DNA from 4 places in the Thalassospira sp. SN3W genome. Region 4 is predicted to be linked to each of the others. Evidence: predicted binding sites of a transcription regulator. Region 4 holds the regulator's gene; each other region holds the start of a gene.
The links. Region 4 encodes PhoB, which activates phosphate uptake and scavenging genes when phosphate is short. Its sites were predicted from a motif close to TNTCATAAAACTGTCA; they were not measured.
Positions count from the first base shown of each region.

Region 1: phnD (phosphate/phosphite/phosphonate ABC transporter substrate-binding protein) is a predicted target of PhoB. The motif match lies at 2,081-2,096, and genes of this name have one in related genera.
Region 2: P8T57_RS16020 (RNA degradosome polyphosphate kinase) is a predicted target of PhoB. The motif match lies at 1,675-1,690, and genes of this name have one in related genera.
Region 3: phnC (phosphonate ABC transporter ATP-binding protein) is a predicted target of PhoB. The motif match lies at 1,794-1,809, and genes of this name have one in related genera.

Region 1 is NZ_CP121124.1:2,816,566-2,820,953, reverse strand. It holds gene fumC (class II fumarate hydratase) at 1-1,041, opposite strand, end outside; gene P8T57_RS12685 (DeoR/GlpR family DNA-binding transcription regulator) at 1,193-2,005, opposite strand; gene phnD (phosphate/phosphite/phosphonate ABC transporter substrate-binding protein) at 2,232-3,212, shown strand; gene phnC (phosphonate ABC transporter ATP-binding protein) at 3,282-4,079, shown strand; gene phnE (phosphonate ABC transporter, permease protein PhnE) at 4,076-4,388, shown strand, end outside.
Region 2 is NZ_CP121124.1:3,499,933-3,504,320, forward strand. It holds gene P8T57_RS16020 (RNA degradosome polyphosphate kinase) at 1-1,573, opposite strand, end outside; gene P8T57_RS16025 (histidine phosphatase family protein) at 1,769-2,305, shown strand; gene aspS (aspartate--tRNA ligase) at 2,552-4,339, shown strand.
Region 3 is NZ_CP121124.1:2,338,743-2,343,130, forward strand. It holds gene P8T57_RS10495 (META domain-containing protein) at 1-356, opposite strand, end outside; gene P8T57_RS10500 (Ldh family oxidoreductase) at 512-1,579, shown strand; gene phnC (phosphonate ABC transporter ATP-binding protein) at 1,882-2,721, shown strand; gene phnD (phosphonate ABC transporter substrate-binding protein) at 2,794-3,810, shown strand; gene phnE (phosphonate ABC transporter, permease protein PhnE) at 3,879-4,388, shown strand, end outside.
Region 4 is NZ_CP121124.1:1,469,631-1,474,018, forward strand. It holds gene P8T57_RS06605 (cation:proton antiporter) at 1-1,592, shown strand, start outside; gene phoB (phosphate regulon transcriptional regulator PhoB) at 1,655-2,350, opposite strand; gene phoU (phosphate signaling complex protein PhoU) at 2,368-3,090, opposite strand; gene pstB (phosphate ABC transporter ATP-binding protein PstB) at 3,112-3,915, opposite strand; gene pstA (phosphate ABC transporter permease PstA) at 3,917-4,388, opposite strand, start outside.

The DNA.
Region 1 (4,388 bases), 1.3 Mb from region 4:
ATGGTTGCCGATGACCTGGGCACAGACCATGGTCAGGGCTTCGGCCTGGGTCGGGTTGACCTTGCCCGGCATGATCGATGATCCCGGCTCGTTCGCGGGCAGCACCAGTTCACCAAGCCCGCAACGCGGACCGGAACCCAGCAGGCGGATATCATTGCCGATCTTCATCAGCGACGTCGCCAGCACGTTCAGCACACCCGACATCTCGACACAGGCATCATGGGCGGCAAGGGCTTCGAACTTGTTGGCCGCCGTTTCGAATTTCAGGCCGGTGATATCGGATACCTGTTTGGCAAATTCGACGTCAAAGCCCTTTGGCGCGTTAAGGCCGGTGCCAAGGGCAGTACCACCCTGTGCCAGTTTGCGAAGCCGCACCAGCGCATCATCAATGCGATCAAGGCCAAGGGCGATCTGGGCGGCATAACCCGAAAATTCCTGCCCCAGGGTCAGCGGCACGGCATCCTGCATATGGGTGCGGCCAATTTTAACGATATCGGCAAAGGCTTCGACCTTGGCATCCAGCGCGCTTCGAAGGTGGGCAAGGGCCGGTTTCAGGTTTTCTTCGATCTCGACCACGGCGGCGATATGCATGGCCGCCGGGAAACTGTCATTGGACGACTGCCCGCGATTGACATGGTCGTTGGGATGAACCGGATCGCGTTTGCCCATCGGCTTGCCAAGGATTTCACACGCACGGTTGGCGATGACCTCGTTGGCATTCATGTTGGTCTGGGTACCACTGCCGGTCTGCCAGACGACAAGCGGGAAGTGATCAAGCAGCTTGCCATCGGCGACTTCGCGCGCGGCGGCCTCGATGGCTTTGGAAAGGTCTGCATCCAGATTGCCAAGGGCAACATTGGCGCGTGCAGCCGCAAGTTTCTGGATACCGAATGCCCGGATCAGCGCATCGGGCATCCGTTCGCCCCCAATGCGGAAATTCTGTTTTGATCGCTGGGTCTGCGCCCCCCAATACCGGTCCGCGGGCACATCGATGCTGCCCATGGTGTCCTGTTCGGTGCGGGTGGTCACTGGATTGGTCACGATAGAAATCCTCCGTGTCAGAAAACATACTGACCGGGGCGGGAACCCGGCTGGCAATTATCTTTTGCCGTTCCCGAATATGGGCGCAAATGATCGTTCGCGCAAAGTCACTGTGTTGAAAAAATGCAGTTTTATCGTCAGCGATAAAATATCAGCCGGCGATTGCCCCCTGATCTGCGGAAACATTGTCCTGCCATGCGACAATCTGAACGCCGATGCGATCCAGATGGGACAGCAGTTTTTCAGGCGGCAAACGATCCGTGATCACCCCGGTCAGGGCTTCAAGCGGTGCGATGTTTTCAAGGTAACGCTGATCAAATTTGGTGTGATCGACCATCAGCCAGGTTTCATCGGACCGTTCCATCATCGCGCGTTTGACCGCGACCGCACGACGGTTAACGTCACTGAACCCCTGCCAAGCAACGCCCGATGCACCGATAAAGGCCTTGTTGGCGTGGAAACGACGCAGGAATTCGACAGTATCATTGCCGTAGACCGCATTTTCACGCGGATCGAACTGCCCCGGACACATGATGACATCGTCAATAACCGCCTGTTCGCCCATGCCGTGCACCACCGCATAGCAATTGGTCAGAACCGTGCGCCGCAATGCGCCGGGGTTCTGGGCCATATAGGGGGCAAGCTGGCTGACCGTGGACCCGGCATCGATCATGATCACATCGCCCGGCCGGATCATGTTGCCCGCCATGATACCGATCCGTTCGAACCCGGCAACCGCGGTCATCTGGCGCTGGGCCAGATCGGGCTGATGGCCCATTGGCTGCGCGGATGCACCGCCAAATTCGCGCTTGATCAGGCCATCGTCGCTTAGAGCGTCGAGATCACGGCGAATTGTTTCAGTTGCCACATCGAATCGTTCCGCCAATGTGGCAACTCTCACATGCGGATGAATTTGCAGTTCCTGAAGAATGCGCTGCTGCCGTTCCTTTTTTCCGATACGCAAAGAGCCTCTCTCCCCTGAATAGCCTAGCCCGCACCACTTTTGGATAAGGTTAGCAGTTATTTTTGTAACCGATTGTTACAGTTTTATGTTGCTTTTCAAACTTTTTGCCACTTTATAATGTTGATAAAAGCAACAACAAAAACAACAAAACCACATTTAAAACCGGCATTAAGCCCGCGTTTACAGGGAAGAAAGGTTCTGTCTCATGTTTTCACATGCGAAAAAAATGGACATTTTGAAAGTTTCTACGCTGCTTGCCGCCATCGGCATGATGAGCTTTGGCAGCAGCACGGCATTTGCACAGGCCGATGATTGCATCGCACGTGGCGATCTTGATCAGATGTATTGCGACATGGATGGCGATCTGGTTGCCGATGCACCGCCCGCCGACCAGCAGGTTGACCCGGACACCCTCGTGTTTGCCTATACCCCGGTCGAAGACCCGGCGGTTTATGCCGATATCTGGGAGCCGTTCCTTGAACATCTTGAAAAAGTGACCGGCAAGGACGTTCACTTCTTTGCGGTTCAGTCGAACTCCGCCGAAGTCGAAGCCATGCGTAGCGGCCGTCTGCATGTTGCCGGTTTCTCGACCGGTCCGACCCCGTTTGCGGTCAACCTTGCCGGTGCGGTTCCGTTCGCATTGATGGGTGGCGATGATGGCCGTTTCGGTTACACGCTGCAGCTTTATACCCGCGTTGACAGCGGCATCGACAAGATCGAGGACCTGAAGGGCAAGCGCGTTGCGCACACCTCGCCGACCTCGAACTCGGGCAACCTTGCACCGCGCGCACTGCTTCCGGGTCAGGGCATCGTTCCGGAACAGGATTACGAAGTCGTCTATTCCGGTTCGCACGATCAGTCGATCCTTGGCGTTGTTGCCGGTGACTATGACGCAGCCCCGGTTGCATCCGAAGTCGTCGAACGCATGGTCCAGCGCGACCTTTACGATCCGAACGAAGTCAAAATCATCTATGAAAGCAAGCCTTTCCCGACCACTTCGTTCAACTATGCCTATAACCTGAAGCCGGAACTGATCGAAAAGATCAAGGAAGCCTTCTTTACCTTCGACATGAAGGGCACCGCCCTTGGCGAAGAATTCAAAGGCGTATCGAAATTCGTTCCTGTCACCTACCAGAAAGACTGGGACGTTATTCGTGAAATCCAGGCTGCCAACGGCGTGAAATACACCCCGGACAACCTGAAGTAATCCCTTCTTTCAAACTGCTTCTGCCGGGATCGGTTTTCGATCCCGGTAGTCTTTTTTCAAGGTATCGTGATGCTGCGTATCAAAGATCTGGTCAAACGCTATGGCAAGGATGAGGCTGTTCTGAAGGACCTGAACCTTGAGGTTCCCGGCGAAAGCGTCGTTGCCATCATTGGGGCATCGGGTGCGGGTAAAAGCACGCTTTTGCGCTGTATTAACCGCCTGGTCGAACCGACATCGGGCTCGATTGACCTTAACGGCACCGAACTTACGACTTTGTCGGGTGGCGAGTTGCGTCTGGCGCGTCGTCGTATCGGCATGATTTTTCAGGGTTTTAACCTGATCAACCGTTTGACGGTGATGGAAAATGTTCTGTCGGGACGGTTGGGATATGTCCCGACCTGGCGCGCCATGACGCGCAATTTCCCCCAAAGCGACATTGATCGTGCGTTTCAATTGATGGAACGTGTCGGCATTGCCCATTATGCCAACAAACGCGCCGATGAATTATCGGGTGGCGAACGCCAGCGCGTCGGCGTCGTTCGTGCCTTGATGCAGGAACCTGAAATCCTGCTGGCCGATGAACCGACCGCGTCGCTAGACCCCAAAACATCCCGACAGATCATGGAATTGCTGCGTGCGCTTGCATCCGAGCTGCACCTGCCGGTTCTGATCAATATCCACAATGTCACCGAGGCCAAGGAATATACCCAGCGCATCGTCGGCATGCGGTTTGGTCGCATCATCTTTGACAGCGTTCCGACCGACCTTACCCAGGATGCCATGGATGAAATCTATGCCGGGGTGCCCGCAGAAGAACGCGGCGAAACCGGTGATGTGGAATCCCTGCGCGAGGTGGTATCGCAATGACCAGCTCCGTTGAAAAAACAACGGGCCATCGCACTTGGAAAAAGCCGCCCTTTATCGCCAATCCGGCGATACGCTGGGCGATTATTCTTGGCGTATTGGCCTATGTCGTTTGGGCGGTCACCAGCCTGCCGTTTAACTGGGAACGTATTCAGGAAGGCATTCCGCGCGCCATCCGTATTTTCAAGGGCGCCTTTCCGCCGGACATGATCCGAGGCGAACTGGTGTTGCAGGGTTTTCTTGAAAGCATCAAGATCGCCATCGTTGCAACCCTTGCCGGTGTGATGCTCAGCGTGCCGATTGCCTTTGCCG
Region 2 (4,388 bases), 2.0 Mb from region 4:
CGATATGGGCAAGCAGGGTCGGGCGAAGCGTATGCGGCGCGATGGCAATCTTTTCAAGCGACCGCGGGGTGGCATAACCGGTCATGAAATTAAAGATGCTGGCCGCGTCACGACCCAATGCCGGATCGCACGAGAAGAACGAAATATCGGTATAGAATTTCGCAGTGATCGGGTGATAGTTGCCGGTCCCGAAATGGACATAGGTCCGAAGCCCGTGGCTTTCGCGCCTGACCACCAGTGACACCTTGGCATGCGTTTTCCAGTCAAGGAAGCCATAGACCACCTGACAACCGGCACGTTCAAGATCGGCCGCCCAGCGCAGGTTGGCTTCCTCGTCAAAGCGGGCCTTGAGCTCCACCATCGCCGTTACCGATTTGCCCGCTTCGGCAGCCGCAATCAGGGCCTTGACGATCGGGCTGTTTTCCGATGTGCGATAAAGGGTCTGCTTGATGGTGACGACTTCGGGGTCACGCGCAGCCTGCAACAGGAACTGCACGACGACGTCGAAATCCTCGAACGGGTGGTGAACCACCAGATCCTTTTTGCTGATCGCGGCAAAGCAATCGCCGCCAAAGTCGCGCACCCGTTCAGGATAACGCGCGCCATAGGGCGGGAACAGTAGATCATGATGCAGATCGGAATCGATCAGCTGTTTGACATCGACAAGCCCGACAAGCCCGTCGACCTTGACGACTTCTTCGGGGGCGACAGAAAGTTCGTCGACCACGAAATCCAGAAGGTCTTCTGGCATCTCGGCATTGACTTTAAGCCGGATGATGCTGCCGCGGCGACGACGTTTCAGCGCGGTCTTGAAAACGCGCACCAGATCTTCGGCTTCTTCTTCGATTTCAACGTCCGAGTCACGGATAACACGGAACAGGCCGTGTTCGATCATGTCGAAACCGGGGAACAGCTTGTTAAGGTAAAGGACAATCGCCTGTTCCAGCGGCAGATACCGTTCGGTCCGGCCCGGCATGCGCAGGAAACGGCCGATTTTCGGCGGTACCGGGATCAGCCCGCGCATGTTGTGACCATCCGCCGGGTCAAACAGCTGCATGACAATCGCAAAGCCAAGGTTCGGAATGAACGGGAAGGGATGGGACGGATCAATGGCAAGCGGCGTTAAGGTCGGGAAGATTTCGCGCATGAAATAGCCATCAAGCCATTTGCGGTCGGTCTGGGTCAAATCATCCGGTCTGATCACCGAAATCCCGTGCTTGTCCATCTCGCTGCTAAGCTGCTGCCAGATGCGCTGCTGATCCTGCATCAACTGGCTGGCATCATATGTGATGGCGCGCAGCTGCTCGGACGGGCTCATGCCATCCTGGCTGACCTTGGTCATGCCCGCACGCAGTTGCCCGACCAGACCTGCAACGCGCACCATATAGAATTCGTCAAGGTTGCTGGCGGAAATCGACAGGAACCGCAAGCGTTCCAGCAACGGATGCCGTTTGTTCTGGGCCTCTTCAAGGACGCGGCCGTTAAAGGCCAGCCACGAAAGTTCGCGGTTTATAAAGCGCTTGTCCGAATCAAGTGTGATGGCGCTTGATTGAATAACGGCGGCGTGGGTCACGCTGTGCCTCCTGCGAAAGTGGGTTTGTGTCCTTGAAATAAAGCGACAGGTCCCGGTTGCGATTGGAGTATAGGATAACTGCTTGTCGGGGTGCAATTTTCTTAAATTTTTAAGTCAGTTTTCTTGGTGGCTTCACAGCGCCCGATGTGGCATGCAAAAGTCTGCTTTCCTTAAGATCACCGGATACCCGATTTTATGAAGACATTGCTTCTGCTCAGGCATGCAAAATCAAGCTGGACCGATCCGTCCCGATCCGATCACGACCGGGAACTGAACCGGCGCGGCGAAAAGGCGGCCCCGGTGATGGGGCGCTATTTGCATGAACAGGGGCTGGTGCCCGATCTGATCTGGTGTTCAACCGCGGAACGTACGGTGCAGACATTAACCCTGCTGGGGCGCGATTTTGCCAGTGCATCCGACGTGATCTACAGCGAAGACCTTTATATGGCGAACGAGGCCGTGCTGCTTGAAAGCCTTGGGCACACCCATGACGAGGCCCGCTGTGTGATGATGATCGGCCATAATCCGGGACTTGCCGATTTCGCCGCCCGGCTGTTTGGCGAGGGCGATGGCGAGGCATTGCTGGAAATGAACCGTAAATATCCGACCTGCGGTCTTTGCCAGTATGAATTTGATGTTGATCATTGGGCGGACGTTCGGTTTGAAGCCGGGCGCCTGATTCGCTTTGTAAAGGTCAAGGATTTGCAGGGGATCGGTGCGCCGCCGACCTGAAATTCCGGCCCGCAATGCAGACCATTGCGACGGGCACTTGACGGCGGGGCTTTGGCAGCGTTTTATACCGCAGAATTTCAAGCGCCGCGTCGCGCAAACAGACAGATCACCCGATTTAAGCCCCCCGAATTGACCGGGGTGGCTGGATTGCGGTGCTTTTTTGTTTGACAGCGCGGTGCAGCCATGCACCTTTGCGCCAAATTTGTGGCCCAAAATACCAAGCATACAAAGCAACCTGGAAAGACCATGCATCCTTATCGTTCACACAATTGTAATGCGTTGCGCGCCTCTGACGCCGATGCGGAAGTGCGCCTGTCCGGCTGGATCCACCGCAAGCGCGACCACGGCAACCTTCTGTTTGTCGATTTGCGCGACCATTACGGCATCACCCAGATCGTGATCGATATTTCAAGCCCGCTTTTCGCGGTTCTTGAAAAGTCGCGCGCCGAAAGTGTGATCACGGTGGACGGCAAGGTCGTCAAACGTACCGCCGAAACCGTCAACCCGAACCTGCCGACCGGCGAGATCGAGGTTTATGCATCGAACATCGAAGTCCAGTCGTCGGCCGACGTGCTGCCGATGCCGGTCTTTGGCGATGCCGAATATGGCGAGGAAATCCGCCTGCGTCACCGTTACCTTGATCTGCGTCGCGAAAGTGTTCATTCGAACATCGTTCTGCGCTCGCGCGTGATTTCGGCGATGCGTCAGAAAATGACCGCACAGGGATTTTTGGAAATCCAGACCCCGATCCTGACGGCAAGCTCGCCGGAAGGTGCGCGTGACTTCCTCGTACCGTCGCGCATGCATCCGGGCAAGTTTTATGCCCTGCCGCAGGCCCCCCAGCAGTTCAAACAGCTACTGATGGTTTCGGGCTTTGACCGTTATTTCCAGATCGCACCGTGCTTCCGCGATGAAGACGCCCGTGCCGACCGCTCCCCGGGCGAGTTCTATCAGCTCGACTTCGAGATGGCCTTTGCCACTCAGGACGATGTGTTTGACGCGATCGAGCCGGTTCTTCATGACATCTTCGTCGAATTCGGCGGTGGTCGTGACGTAACGCCGCTTCCGTTCCCGCGCATTCCGTTTGATGAATCGATGGCGAAATACGGCTCGGACAAACCCGACCTTCGCAACCCGATCATCCTGTCTGACGTGACCGAAGCCTTCCGCGGTTCGAATTTCGGCATCTTTGCCTCGAACATCGAAAAGGGTTCGGTGGTTCGCGCCATTCCGGCACCGGGGGCCGCTGGCCGCCCGCGCAGCTTCTTTGACAAGCTCAATGCCTGGGCCCGCGAAGAAGGGGCCGCCGGTCTTGGTTACATCGTTTACGATGAAAACGGCGAAGCCAAAGGCCCGATTGCCAAAAATCTTGATGCCGAACGCATCGCAAAGATCAAGGAAGTTACCGGCGTTGCCAATGGCGATGCGGTCTTCTTTGCCTGTGACAAGGAACTGGCAGCAGCCAAATTTGCCGGCAAGTCGCGCGACAAGGTTTGCGATGAACTGGGTCTTCGTGAAGACGGCATGTTCAAATTCTGCTGGATCGTTGATTTCCCGATGTACGAGGAAGACGACGACGGCAAGATCGAATTCAGCCACAACCCGTTCTCGATGCCGCAAGGCGGTCTTGAAGCCCTTGAAACCATGAACCCGCTTGATATCAAGGCGTGGCAGTATGACATCGTGTGTAACGGTATCGAACTGTCGTCCGGTGCCATTCGTAACCACCGCCCGGACATCATGTACAAGGCGTTCGAGATTGCCGGTTATGGCAAGGAAGTCGTTGATGACCGCTTTGGCGGCATGATCAACGCGTTCAAATTCGGCGCCCCGCCGCACGGTGGTTCGGCCCCGGGTGTTGACCGTATTGTGATGCTTCTGGCTGACGAGCCGAACATTCGCGAAGTCATTGCCTTCCCGCTGAACCAGCAGGCGCAGGATCTGATGATGAATGCCCCGGCCGAGGTCGATGACCGTCAGCTTAAAGAACTGCATCTGCGGGTGCAGCTTCCGCCGAAAATCAAAAAAGACTGATTTCTGTCTTTTGATGACGATAAAAACGGTCCGGAAATTTCCGGGCCGT
Region 3 (4,388 bases), 870 kb from region 4:
AAGGCGTCTTCGATCTCCATCGCATTTTCCATGCACATCATTTTGGTGCTGCCAAGCGGGGAGACATCAAGGGCGGTGTCATTTCGGGTGTAATTCCCGAAATAGCGGTTGCAACCGGTCGATCCGGCAACCTTACCGTCCTTGGTGAAATTCACACTGGCGAGGATCGGCGTCATTGGCATCAGGGTTTTGTCTTTGGCCTCTATCCGCATCAATTGCCAGTCGCGATCCGCGATGGCCGACCAGTCGGCGGGGGATTTTTCCTCGGCCGGTTTGGTCGTGGCTGCACAACCGGCAAGCCACAGGCTGCTGGCGATGCCAAATGCGGCGAAGGTTAAAGAGGTTGCTTTGCGCATTGGAAATATCCTGTGTTTGGAGGCTGTCCGGGTCTGAATGCCGTGTTTCGGGCAGCATGAACCATGCCGGGATACTCATACGACTTTGCGGCGAAATTTTAGCAGGGGCACGGTGCGATTTTATAGTGGTGTCATAAGGGGTTGGCAGGGTTGCGGTGCACAAGACCTTTGCGCTTGGCGGTGCCGGGGGCTATGGTATCCGGGCCCGCCACCATCTTAAGGTCACCATCATGAAGCTTTCCCTGTCTGACGCACATGCGCTTGTGTGTGATATCCTGCTGCGTTGCAAGGTTGATCCCGACAATGCCAGATCGGTGGCAACCGCCCTGATCACGGCCGAGGCCGCAGGCCAGGGCGGGCACGGTTTGCGCCGCGTTCCGGCCTATGCCGCGCAGGCCCGTGCAGGCAAGGTGGACGGGTTTGCCAAACCGGTTGCTGATCAGCCGTTTCCCGCCGTGTTGCGGATTGATGCGCAGTTCGGCTTTGCCTATCCGGCACTTGACCTGATGATCGAAAGATTGCCCGATATCGCGCGTGCGCAGGGGATTGCGGTGGCGGCAATCCATAAATCCCACCATGCCGGGGTGATGGGACTTACCGTGGAAAGACTGGCCGAGGCGGGGCTGGCGGCGATGATGTTTGCCAATGCCCCGGCCGCGATGGCGCCCTGGGGTGGTCGCCGCCCGATGTTTGGCACCAACCCGATTGCCTTTGCCACCCCGATCGGCGATGGCGATCCGATCGTGATTGATCTGGCATTGTCTAAGGTTGCGCGCGGCAAGATCATGGCGGCCAAGCAGAAAGGGGTTCCGATCCCCGATGACTGGGCATTGGATGCAGACGGCAATCCGACGACGGATGCGGTCAGGGCGCTTGAAGGCACGATGGTTCCGGCAGGCGGGGTCAAGGGTGCGGCACTTGCCATGATGGTCGAAATGCTGGCCGCGGGGTTGACCGGTGCGCAATTCGGGCATCAGTCATCGTCGCTTTTTGATGACAAGGGTGCGCCGCCCGCATTGGGCCAGCTGGTGATTGCCATTGATCCGGTTGCAGTCGGTGGGGCGGGGATACTTGATCATTTGCGCTATATCGCAGATGAAATCGCGCTTGAGGAAGCCGTGCGGTTGCCGGGGCGGCGCGGGCAGAATGCGCGGCGGGATGCGGAAATTCAGGGGCTTGATATCGAAGATGATGTCATCGCCGCGATTGAGGCGATCAAGTAAATCCATACGCGATCAGGCGGAATATAAGACCCCGGCAGTTTCTTTCTGTCGGGGTTTTTCGTGATCTGGCTCGCCTGTATCGCTATTTGTGAACGTGGTCACAAGTAATAATTGAATTATTACACTGCCATTTCTTGGACGAACATTTTTTTATTTGAAGAATATATTGATGTATAGACAAGTTTGATTGTTGTCGGTGAAATGAAGGCGTCGTAATCATCGAACTGTAACATCATCGTCACCATAGAGTCGCGGTTTGTGCGTAGCTTCTTGACCAGCGAAACACAAGCAGGCGGACTTTAATGCTGGTCGTAGATATTTCCGGACTGAACAAGAGCTTCTCGCGCGATAAACGGGCATTGAACAATGTCAGTTTACAGGTCCGCGAGGGCGAGATGGTCGCGCTGATCGGGGCGTCCGGTTCGGGTAAATCCACCCTGATCCGTCATATTGCCGGTTTGCTGCGCGGGGATCGCGATGGTGGCAAGATCGAAGTATTCGGTGAAGTCATCCAGCAGAACGGCCGTATTGCAAGGGGTGCGCGCAAGGTGCGGGCCGATATTGGTGTTGTGTTTCAGCAATTCAATCTGGTCAGCCGCCTGACGGTTCTGACCAATGTTCTGACCGGGATGCTGGGCCGGGTGCCGGCATGGCGTGGGTCGTTATGCCTGTTCACCAAGGCCGAGCGCATGCGGGCAATGACCGCGTTAAAGCGTGTCGGTATCGATGGTCATGCGACAAAGAAAGCCCGCAACCTTTCGGGCGGGCAGCAGCAGCGTGCCGCGATTGCGCGCACGATCACACAGGGTGCACGCCTTATTCTGGCCGATGAGCCGATTGCATCGCTTGATCCGGCGTCATCACGCAAGGTGATGAATACGCTTGATCGGGTCAATCGCGAAGACAATGTCACCGTGATCGTATCGCTGCATCAGGTCGATTATGCCCGTGATTATTGTGCGCGCACGATTGCGATGCGCGATGGCGAAGTCGTTTTTGACGGCCCATCCACCGAACTGACGCCGGAATTCCTGCGCGAACTTTACGGCGAATATTCTTCCGAGCTTTTCGCACCTGCCCCGGATCAAGTTCCGGCCAAGAGCAGGGTTGCGGAGAAGGATCTGGCGTTCGCTTCAAGCTAGATCAGGACGATTCCTCTCTGCCTTACCTCTTTTTATTTCACCTCTACCAACCAACCTGACGGGGGACTTCCCATGATCCGCAAGACAATTGCATCCGCAGCCCTTGCTGCCAGCATGCTCGTAACCGGCGTGGCCTATGCCGATGTCGAATTCAAGCCGCTTGAAAAAGACCCGGAAACCATCGTTTTCGGCTTTATCTCAACTGAATCCAGCTCGAACCTGAAAGCCCAGTGGCAGCCGTTGATCGAGGATTTGGAAGAAGCCCTTGGCAAGGATGTCGAAGCATTCTTCGCGCCGGATTATGCCGGGATCATCGAAGGCATGCGTTTTGGCAAGGTTCACGTTGGCTGGTTCGGTAACAAGTCGGCGATGGAAGCCGTTGATCGTGCGGGCGGCGAAGTTTTCGTCCAGACGTCCAAAAGCGATGGTACGAACGGCTATTATTCCCACATCATCACCCAGGCCGATAACGACAAGCTCAACACGCTTGCCGATATGCTGAAATGCGACGGCACGCTTAACTTCGGTATCGGTGATCCGAACTCGACCTCCGGCTTCCTGGTTCCGACCTATTACGTCTTTGCGCAGAACGGCGTTGATCCGAAAAACTGCTTCAAAACCGTTCGCAATGCCAACCACGAAACCAACCTGATGGCGACTGCCAATAATCAGGTTGATGTTGCAGCCAACAATTCCGAACAACTTGCGCGCACCCAGATGGTCAAGCCGGAAATCACCGACAAGGTCAAGGTTATCTGGACCTCGCCGCTGATCCCGTCTGATCCGATGGTTTATCGCAAGGATATGTCGCGCGAACTGAAATCCGAAATCAAGGCGTTCTTCCTTGGTTATGGTCGCCTGGGCAATGTTGAAGAAGCCAACAAGGTTCTTGGCGGCATTCAGGACGGCATGGGCAAGTTCATGGAAAGCAGCAATGCGCAGCTTTACCCGATCCGTCAGCTTGAACTGTATAAAAACAAGCTGAAAATCGAGAACACGGCAGAATTGTCGGCGGATGAAAAAGCTGCCCGCATTGCCGAGATCGACATGAAACTGGCCGAACTCGACATTCTGGTTTCTTACGAGTAACCGGTTTTATGGCAGGGGGCCCGCATGCGGGCTCCCTGTTTGCTTTTTTACCATCCGGGATTAACACCATGAACAGCAGTATTTCTTCTGCCGCGGCGGCACCGGCGGAACTTCCGCCACGCGATCTGAAACGATCCGCTGCCAATATTCTTTTATGGACCATCATCATGGGTCTTCTGGCCTGGTCCTGGGAAGGCGCGGATATGCGTCCGATGGCGCTGGTGGAAAACAGTGGCAACATGGTCGATTTTGCCGATGGCTTTTTCCCGCCGGATTTCCTGATGTGGAAAACCTATGTCAGCGAAATGTGGATCACCATCCAGATTGCGATCTGGGGTACGGCGCTTGCTATTATCTGTTCGATCCCGTTTGGCATTCTGTCTTCTGAAAACATCGTTCCGTTCTGGGTTTATCAGCCGGTACGCCGCCTGATGGATTCCTTCCGCGCGATCAATGAAATGGTTTTTGCCATGCTGTTTGTTGTCGCGGTTGGTCTTGGACCGTTTGCCGGGGTGCTGGCATTGTGGATTCATACCACCGGGATTCTCGCGAAACTGTTTTCCGAGGCGGTTGAGGCC
Region 4 (4,388 bases):
CCGTCGCCGAGCTTGGCATTGTCTTTCTGCTGTTCATGATCGGTCTTGAATTGTCGCGCGAACGCCTGCGTGTGATTGGGGGCCGGTTCGCGACCCTTGGTTTCCTGCAGATCGGCGTCACGATGGCCGTGATGTTCGGTGTATTGCTGCTGATCAATTACGATATGCCCGCCTCCATCGTGATTGCCGGGGCGCTCGCCCTGTCATCAACAGCCATTATCCTTAAACAGCTTTCCGATGAGCGCCAGTTGCACACACGTTTCGGGCGTGCAGCCCTTGCCATCCTGCTGTTGCAGGACGTTGCGGTTGGTCCCTTCCTGATCATGGTGCAGGCCGCAGGCAATGCCGGGAGCGAAACCAGCCCCTGGATCAGCGCACTAAGCGGTGTGGGGGCGGTTGCTGTATTGTTGCTGACCGGTCGTTATCTGCTGCCACGACTGTTTCGGTATATTGCGGCCCTTAAAAACCCGGAACTTTTTGCAATCGGGACCCTGTTTGTCGTTCTGGCTGCCAGCACATTGACCGAAGCCGCGGGCCTTTCAATGGCGCTTGGTGCCTTTATCGCCGGAGTAATGTTGGCCGAAACCGAATTCCGCCATCAGATCGAAGCCGACATTTCGCCATTTCGCGGTGTTTTCCTGTCGCTGTTCTTCATGTCTGTGGGAATGTCGGTCAATGCCAATGTGGTCATCGGTCAGGCCGGAACGATCATTTTGTGGCTGATCGGGCTTCTGGTCATAAAGGCAGCGGTTCTTTTCGGATTGTCCCTGCTGATCGGCTTTAACCGGGCATCGTCAATCCGGGTCGCCATGAGCCTGGCCGCCGGTGGTGAATTCGCCTTCGTCATGCTTGCACTGGCATCGCAGAACGGGGCGGTTCCGATTGACATCGCCGTGATGCTGATCCCGGTGGTTGCGATTTCGATGGGTCTGACGCCGACTTTGATTTCGCTCGGCCATCGCATCGAACAGAAGCTTCATCCCAAGGAAACCGATCAGCTAAGCGAGATCTCGGATGAAACCGACGGCATTCAGAAACATGTTCTGGTGATTGGTTGCGGGCGCGTGGGCCGGGTTCTGGCCCGTCTGCTGCGCACCAAGGAAATCCCGTTTATCGTTCTGGAATCCGATGCCCAACAGGTTTCGCGTGGCCGAGCCGAAGGTCTGCCGGTTTATTTTGCCGATGGGTCCCGACCGGAAACATTTCGTGCCGCCCATACCGAACAGGCCCATATTGCCGCCGTTGCCATGGGCAACCCGCACGCAACGGAAAAGACCGTCGCCTTGCTGCGACAGCATTATCCGCATCTGAAAATCTTTGCCCGTGCCCAGGACATCACCCATATCGGTCCGCTGTCACGCAGTGGTGCCGATGCGGCCATCCCAGAGGTACTTGAAACCGGTTTACGCCTGTCCGATCACGTTCTGGCGGCCTGCGATATCCCGCAGGAAGATATCGATATCGAAATAGCCAAGTTCCGGCGTGCCGATATGCTGCTGATGAACGAACTTGCCCCGCGCACCGCGCGCCAAAAAACCGAAGACCAGGCACAAAAAACTGCCAAACCGGCAAAATCCAGGAAAAGCACCTGAAACGCAAAGACCCCCATCACAATAATGGGGGTCTTTCGTTTCGTCTTCCGGAATAACCGCAATCAGGCGGCTTCGACATCCAGTGCATAACCCGCGGCACGAACCGTGCGGATCACATCGCGCGTTCCCTTGACGTCATTCAATGCCTTGCGCAGACGACGAATGTGAACATCAACCGTGCGGGTTTCGACATAGATATTCGGCCCCCAAACCGCATTCAGAAGCTGCTCGCGCGAGAAAACCCGCCCCGGATGTTCCAGGAAATAACGCAGCAGACGGAATTCGGTCGGGCCAAGATGGATAGCCTTGCCGTTACGACTGACACGATGGGCGGCCAGATCCATTTCGATATCGGAATAGATCAACTGCCCTTGTGGTTGCGCCGGACCGGATCGACGCAGAAGTGCGCGAATACGAGCCAGCAATTCACCAATCGCAAACGGCTTGGTCACATAATCATCGGCCCCGGTATCAAGGCCGCGGATGCGGTCGCCTTCTTCGCCACGCGCCGTAACCATGATCACCGGCAAATCGCGGCTTTCAGGCTTCCGGCGGATCTGGCGGCAAACCTCGATCCCTGACATCACCGGCAGCATCCAGTCCAGAAGGACCAGATCGACATGGGTTTCGGCCAGAATTTTCAACGCTTCGTCACCGTCCCCGGCTTCGACAACCTGCATCCCCTCGCGTTCGAGGTTGTAGCGCAACATGGTTACGATTGCAGCTTCGTCCTCGACGATAAGAACCGTTGGGTCCATCTTCCTATGCTCCAGTGTCACTCATTCGGTTCTACGACGGCAAAGTTCGCCGCGTCATTTTTTGGCCGAGTATCCATCGGCAGGTCTTCGCCCTTGATCCGGTAATAGATCGTTTCGGCAATGTTGGTCGCATGATCGCCAATACGTTCGATATTCTTGGCGATAAACAGCAGATGGGTCGATGCCGTGATGTTACGCGGATCTTCCATCATATAGGTCAGCAGTTCACGGAACAGGGAATTGTACATATCGTCAACTTCCTGATCGCGCGCCCAGACACGCTGGGCCTTTTCCGCATCACCTTCGATATAGGCATCCAGAACGTCCTTGATGATTTCCTGGCACAGCTTGGCCATGTTCGGGATCACCTGAACCGGGCGGATCGGCGGCACCTGGTTAAGAACCTGCGCACGCTTGGCGATGTTTTTCGCCAGATCACCGATACGTTCCAGATCGTTGGACAGTTTAAGCGCGGTCACCACCTGCCGCAGGTCATCTGCCATCGGCTGACGCAGGGCCAGAAGACGTACGGCAAAATCCTGCACTTCCTGTTCCAGCGTATCGATACGGTGATCGGAAAGAATGACCTTCTCGGCCAGTTCCGAATCCCGTTTAACGATCGCACGAATGGCGGAAATCAGCTGACTTTCGGCAAGCCCGCCCATCTGCGAAATGATGTTGTTCAGACGGGTCAGTTCTTCGTCAAACGAACTGACGATATGATGTTTCTCATCGACCATCGAAAATACTCCTGCCCGGACTTAACCGAAGCGACCCGTAATGTATCCCTTGGTGCGTTCGTCCTTGGGATTGGTGAAAATCTGATCGGTTTCGCCCACTTCGACCAGCTTGCCGAGATGGAAAAACGCCGTGCGCTGCGACACGCGGGCAGCCTGCTGCATGGAGTGCGTCACGATCACAATGGTGTAGTTCGAACGAAGCTCGTCGATCAGTTCCTCGACCTTTGCGGTTGCAATCGGGTCAAGTGCCGAACACGGTTCATCCATCAGGATGACTTCGGGGCTGACGGCAACCGCACGTGCAATGCAAAGACGCTGCTGCTGCCCACCAGAAAGACCGGTTGCCGGTTCCGGCAGACGGTCTTTGACTTCTTTCAGTAGACCCGCCCGTTCAAGCGAGGTCATGACGATTTCATCGAGCTCGTCGCGCGAATTCACCAGACCGTGAATACGCGGGCCATAGGCCACGTTGTCATAAATCGACTTCGGGAACGGGTTCGGTTTCTGGAACACCATGCCAATGCGCGCGCGCAACTGAACAACGTCGATTGCCTTGTCATAGATATCACGGTCATCAAGCGTTACCTTGCCCTTGATCGTGACACCGTCAATCGTGTCATTCATGCGGTTCATGCACCGCAGGAAGGTTGATTTGCCGCAGCCCGACGGGCCGATAAGTGCTGTGACCTGGCGTTCGACAATGTCAAGATTGACATCAAAAAGCGCCTGGTTGTCGCCGTAGAAAAGATTGAGGTCACGGGCCGTCATTTTCGGGCTAGTGACTGACGGCTCTGCCGTCATTGCGCTTTGAGTTACAACAGCCATTTTACCACTTCCGTTCAAATTTCTTGCGCAGATACACGGCCAATCCGTTCATCAGGATCAGGAAGCCCAGCAAGACCATGATGGCCGCCGAAGTCTTCTCGACAAAGGCACGTTCCGGACTATCCGCCCACAGATAAATCTGCACCGGCAGAACTGTCGCCGGATCAAGTGCACCGCCCGGGATATCAACAATAAACGCCACCATACCGATCATCAGAAGCGGCGCGGTTTCCCCAAGAGCCTGCGCCATGCCGATGATGGTCCCGGTCAGAATACCGGGCATCGCCAGCGGTAACACATGATGGGTCACCGTCTGAACCGGCGACGCCCCAAGACCAAGGGCCGCCTGCCGGATCGACGGCGGCACTGCCTTGATCGCCGCACGTGATGCGATGATGATGGTCGGCAATGTCATGAGGGCCAACGTCAGACCACCAACAACCGGGGCCGACCGCGGCAGGTGCATGACATTA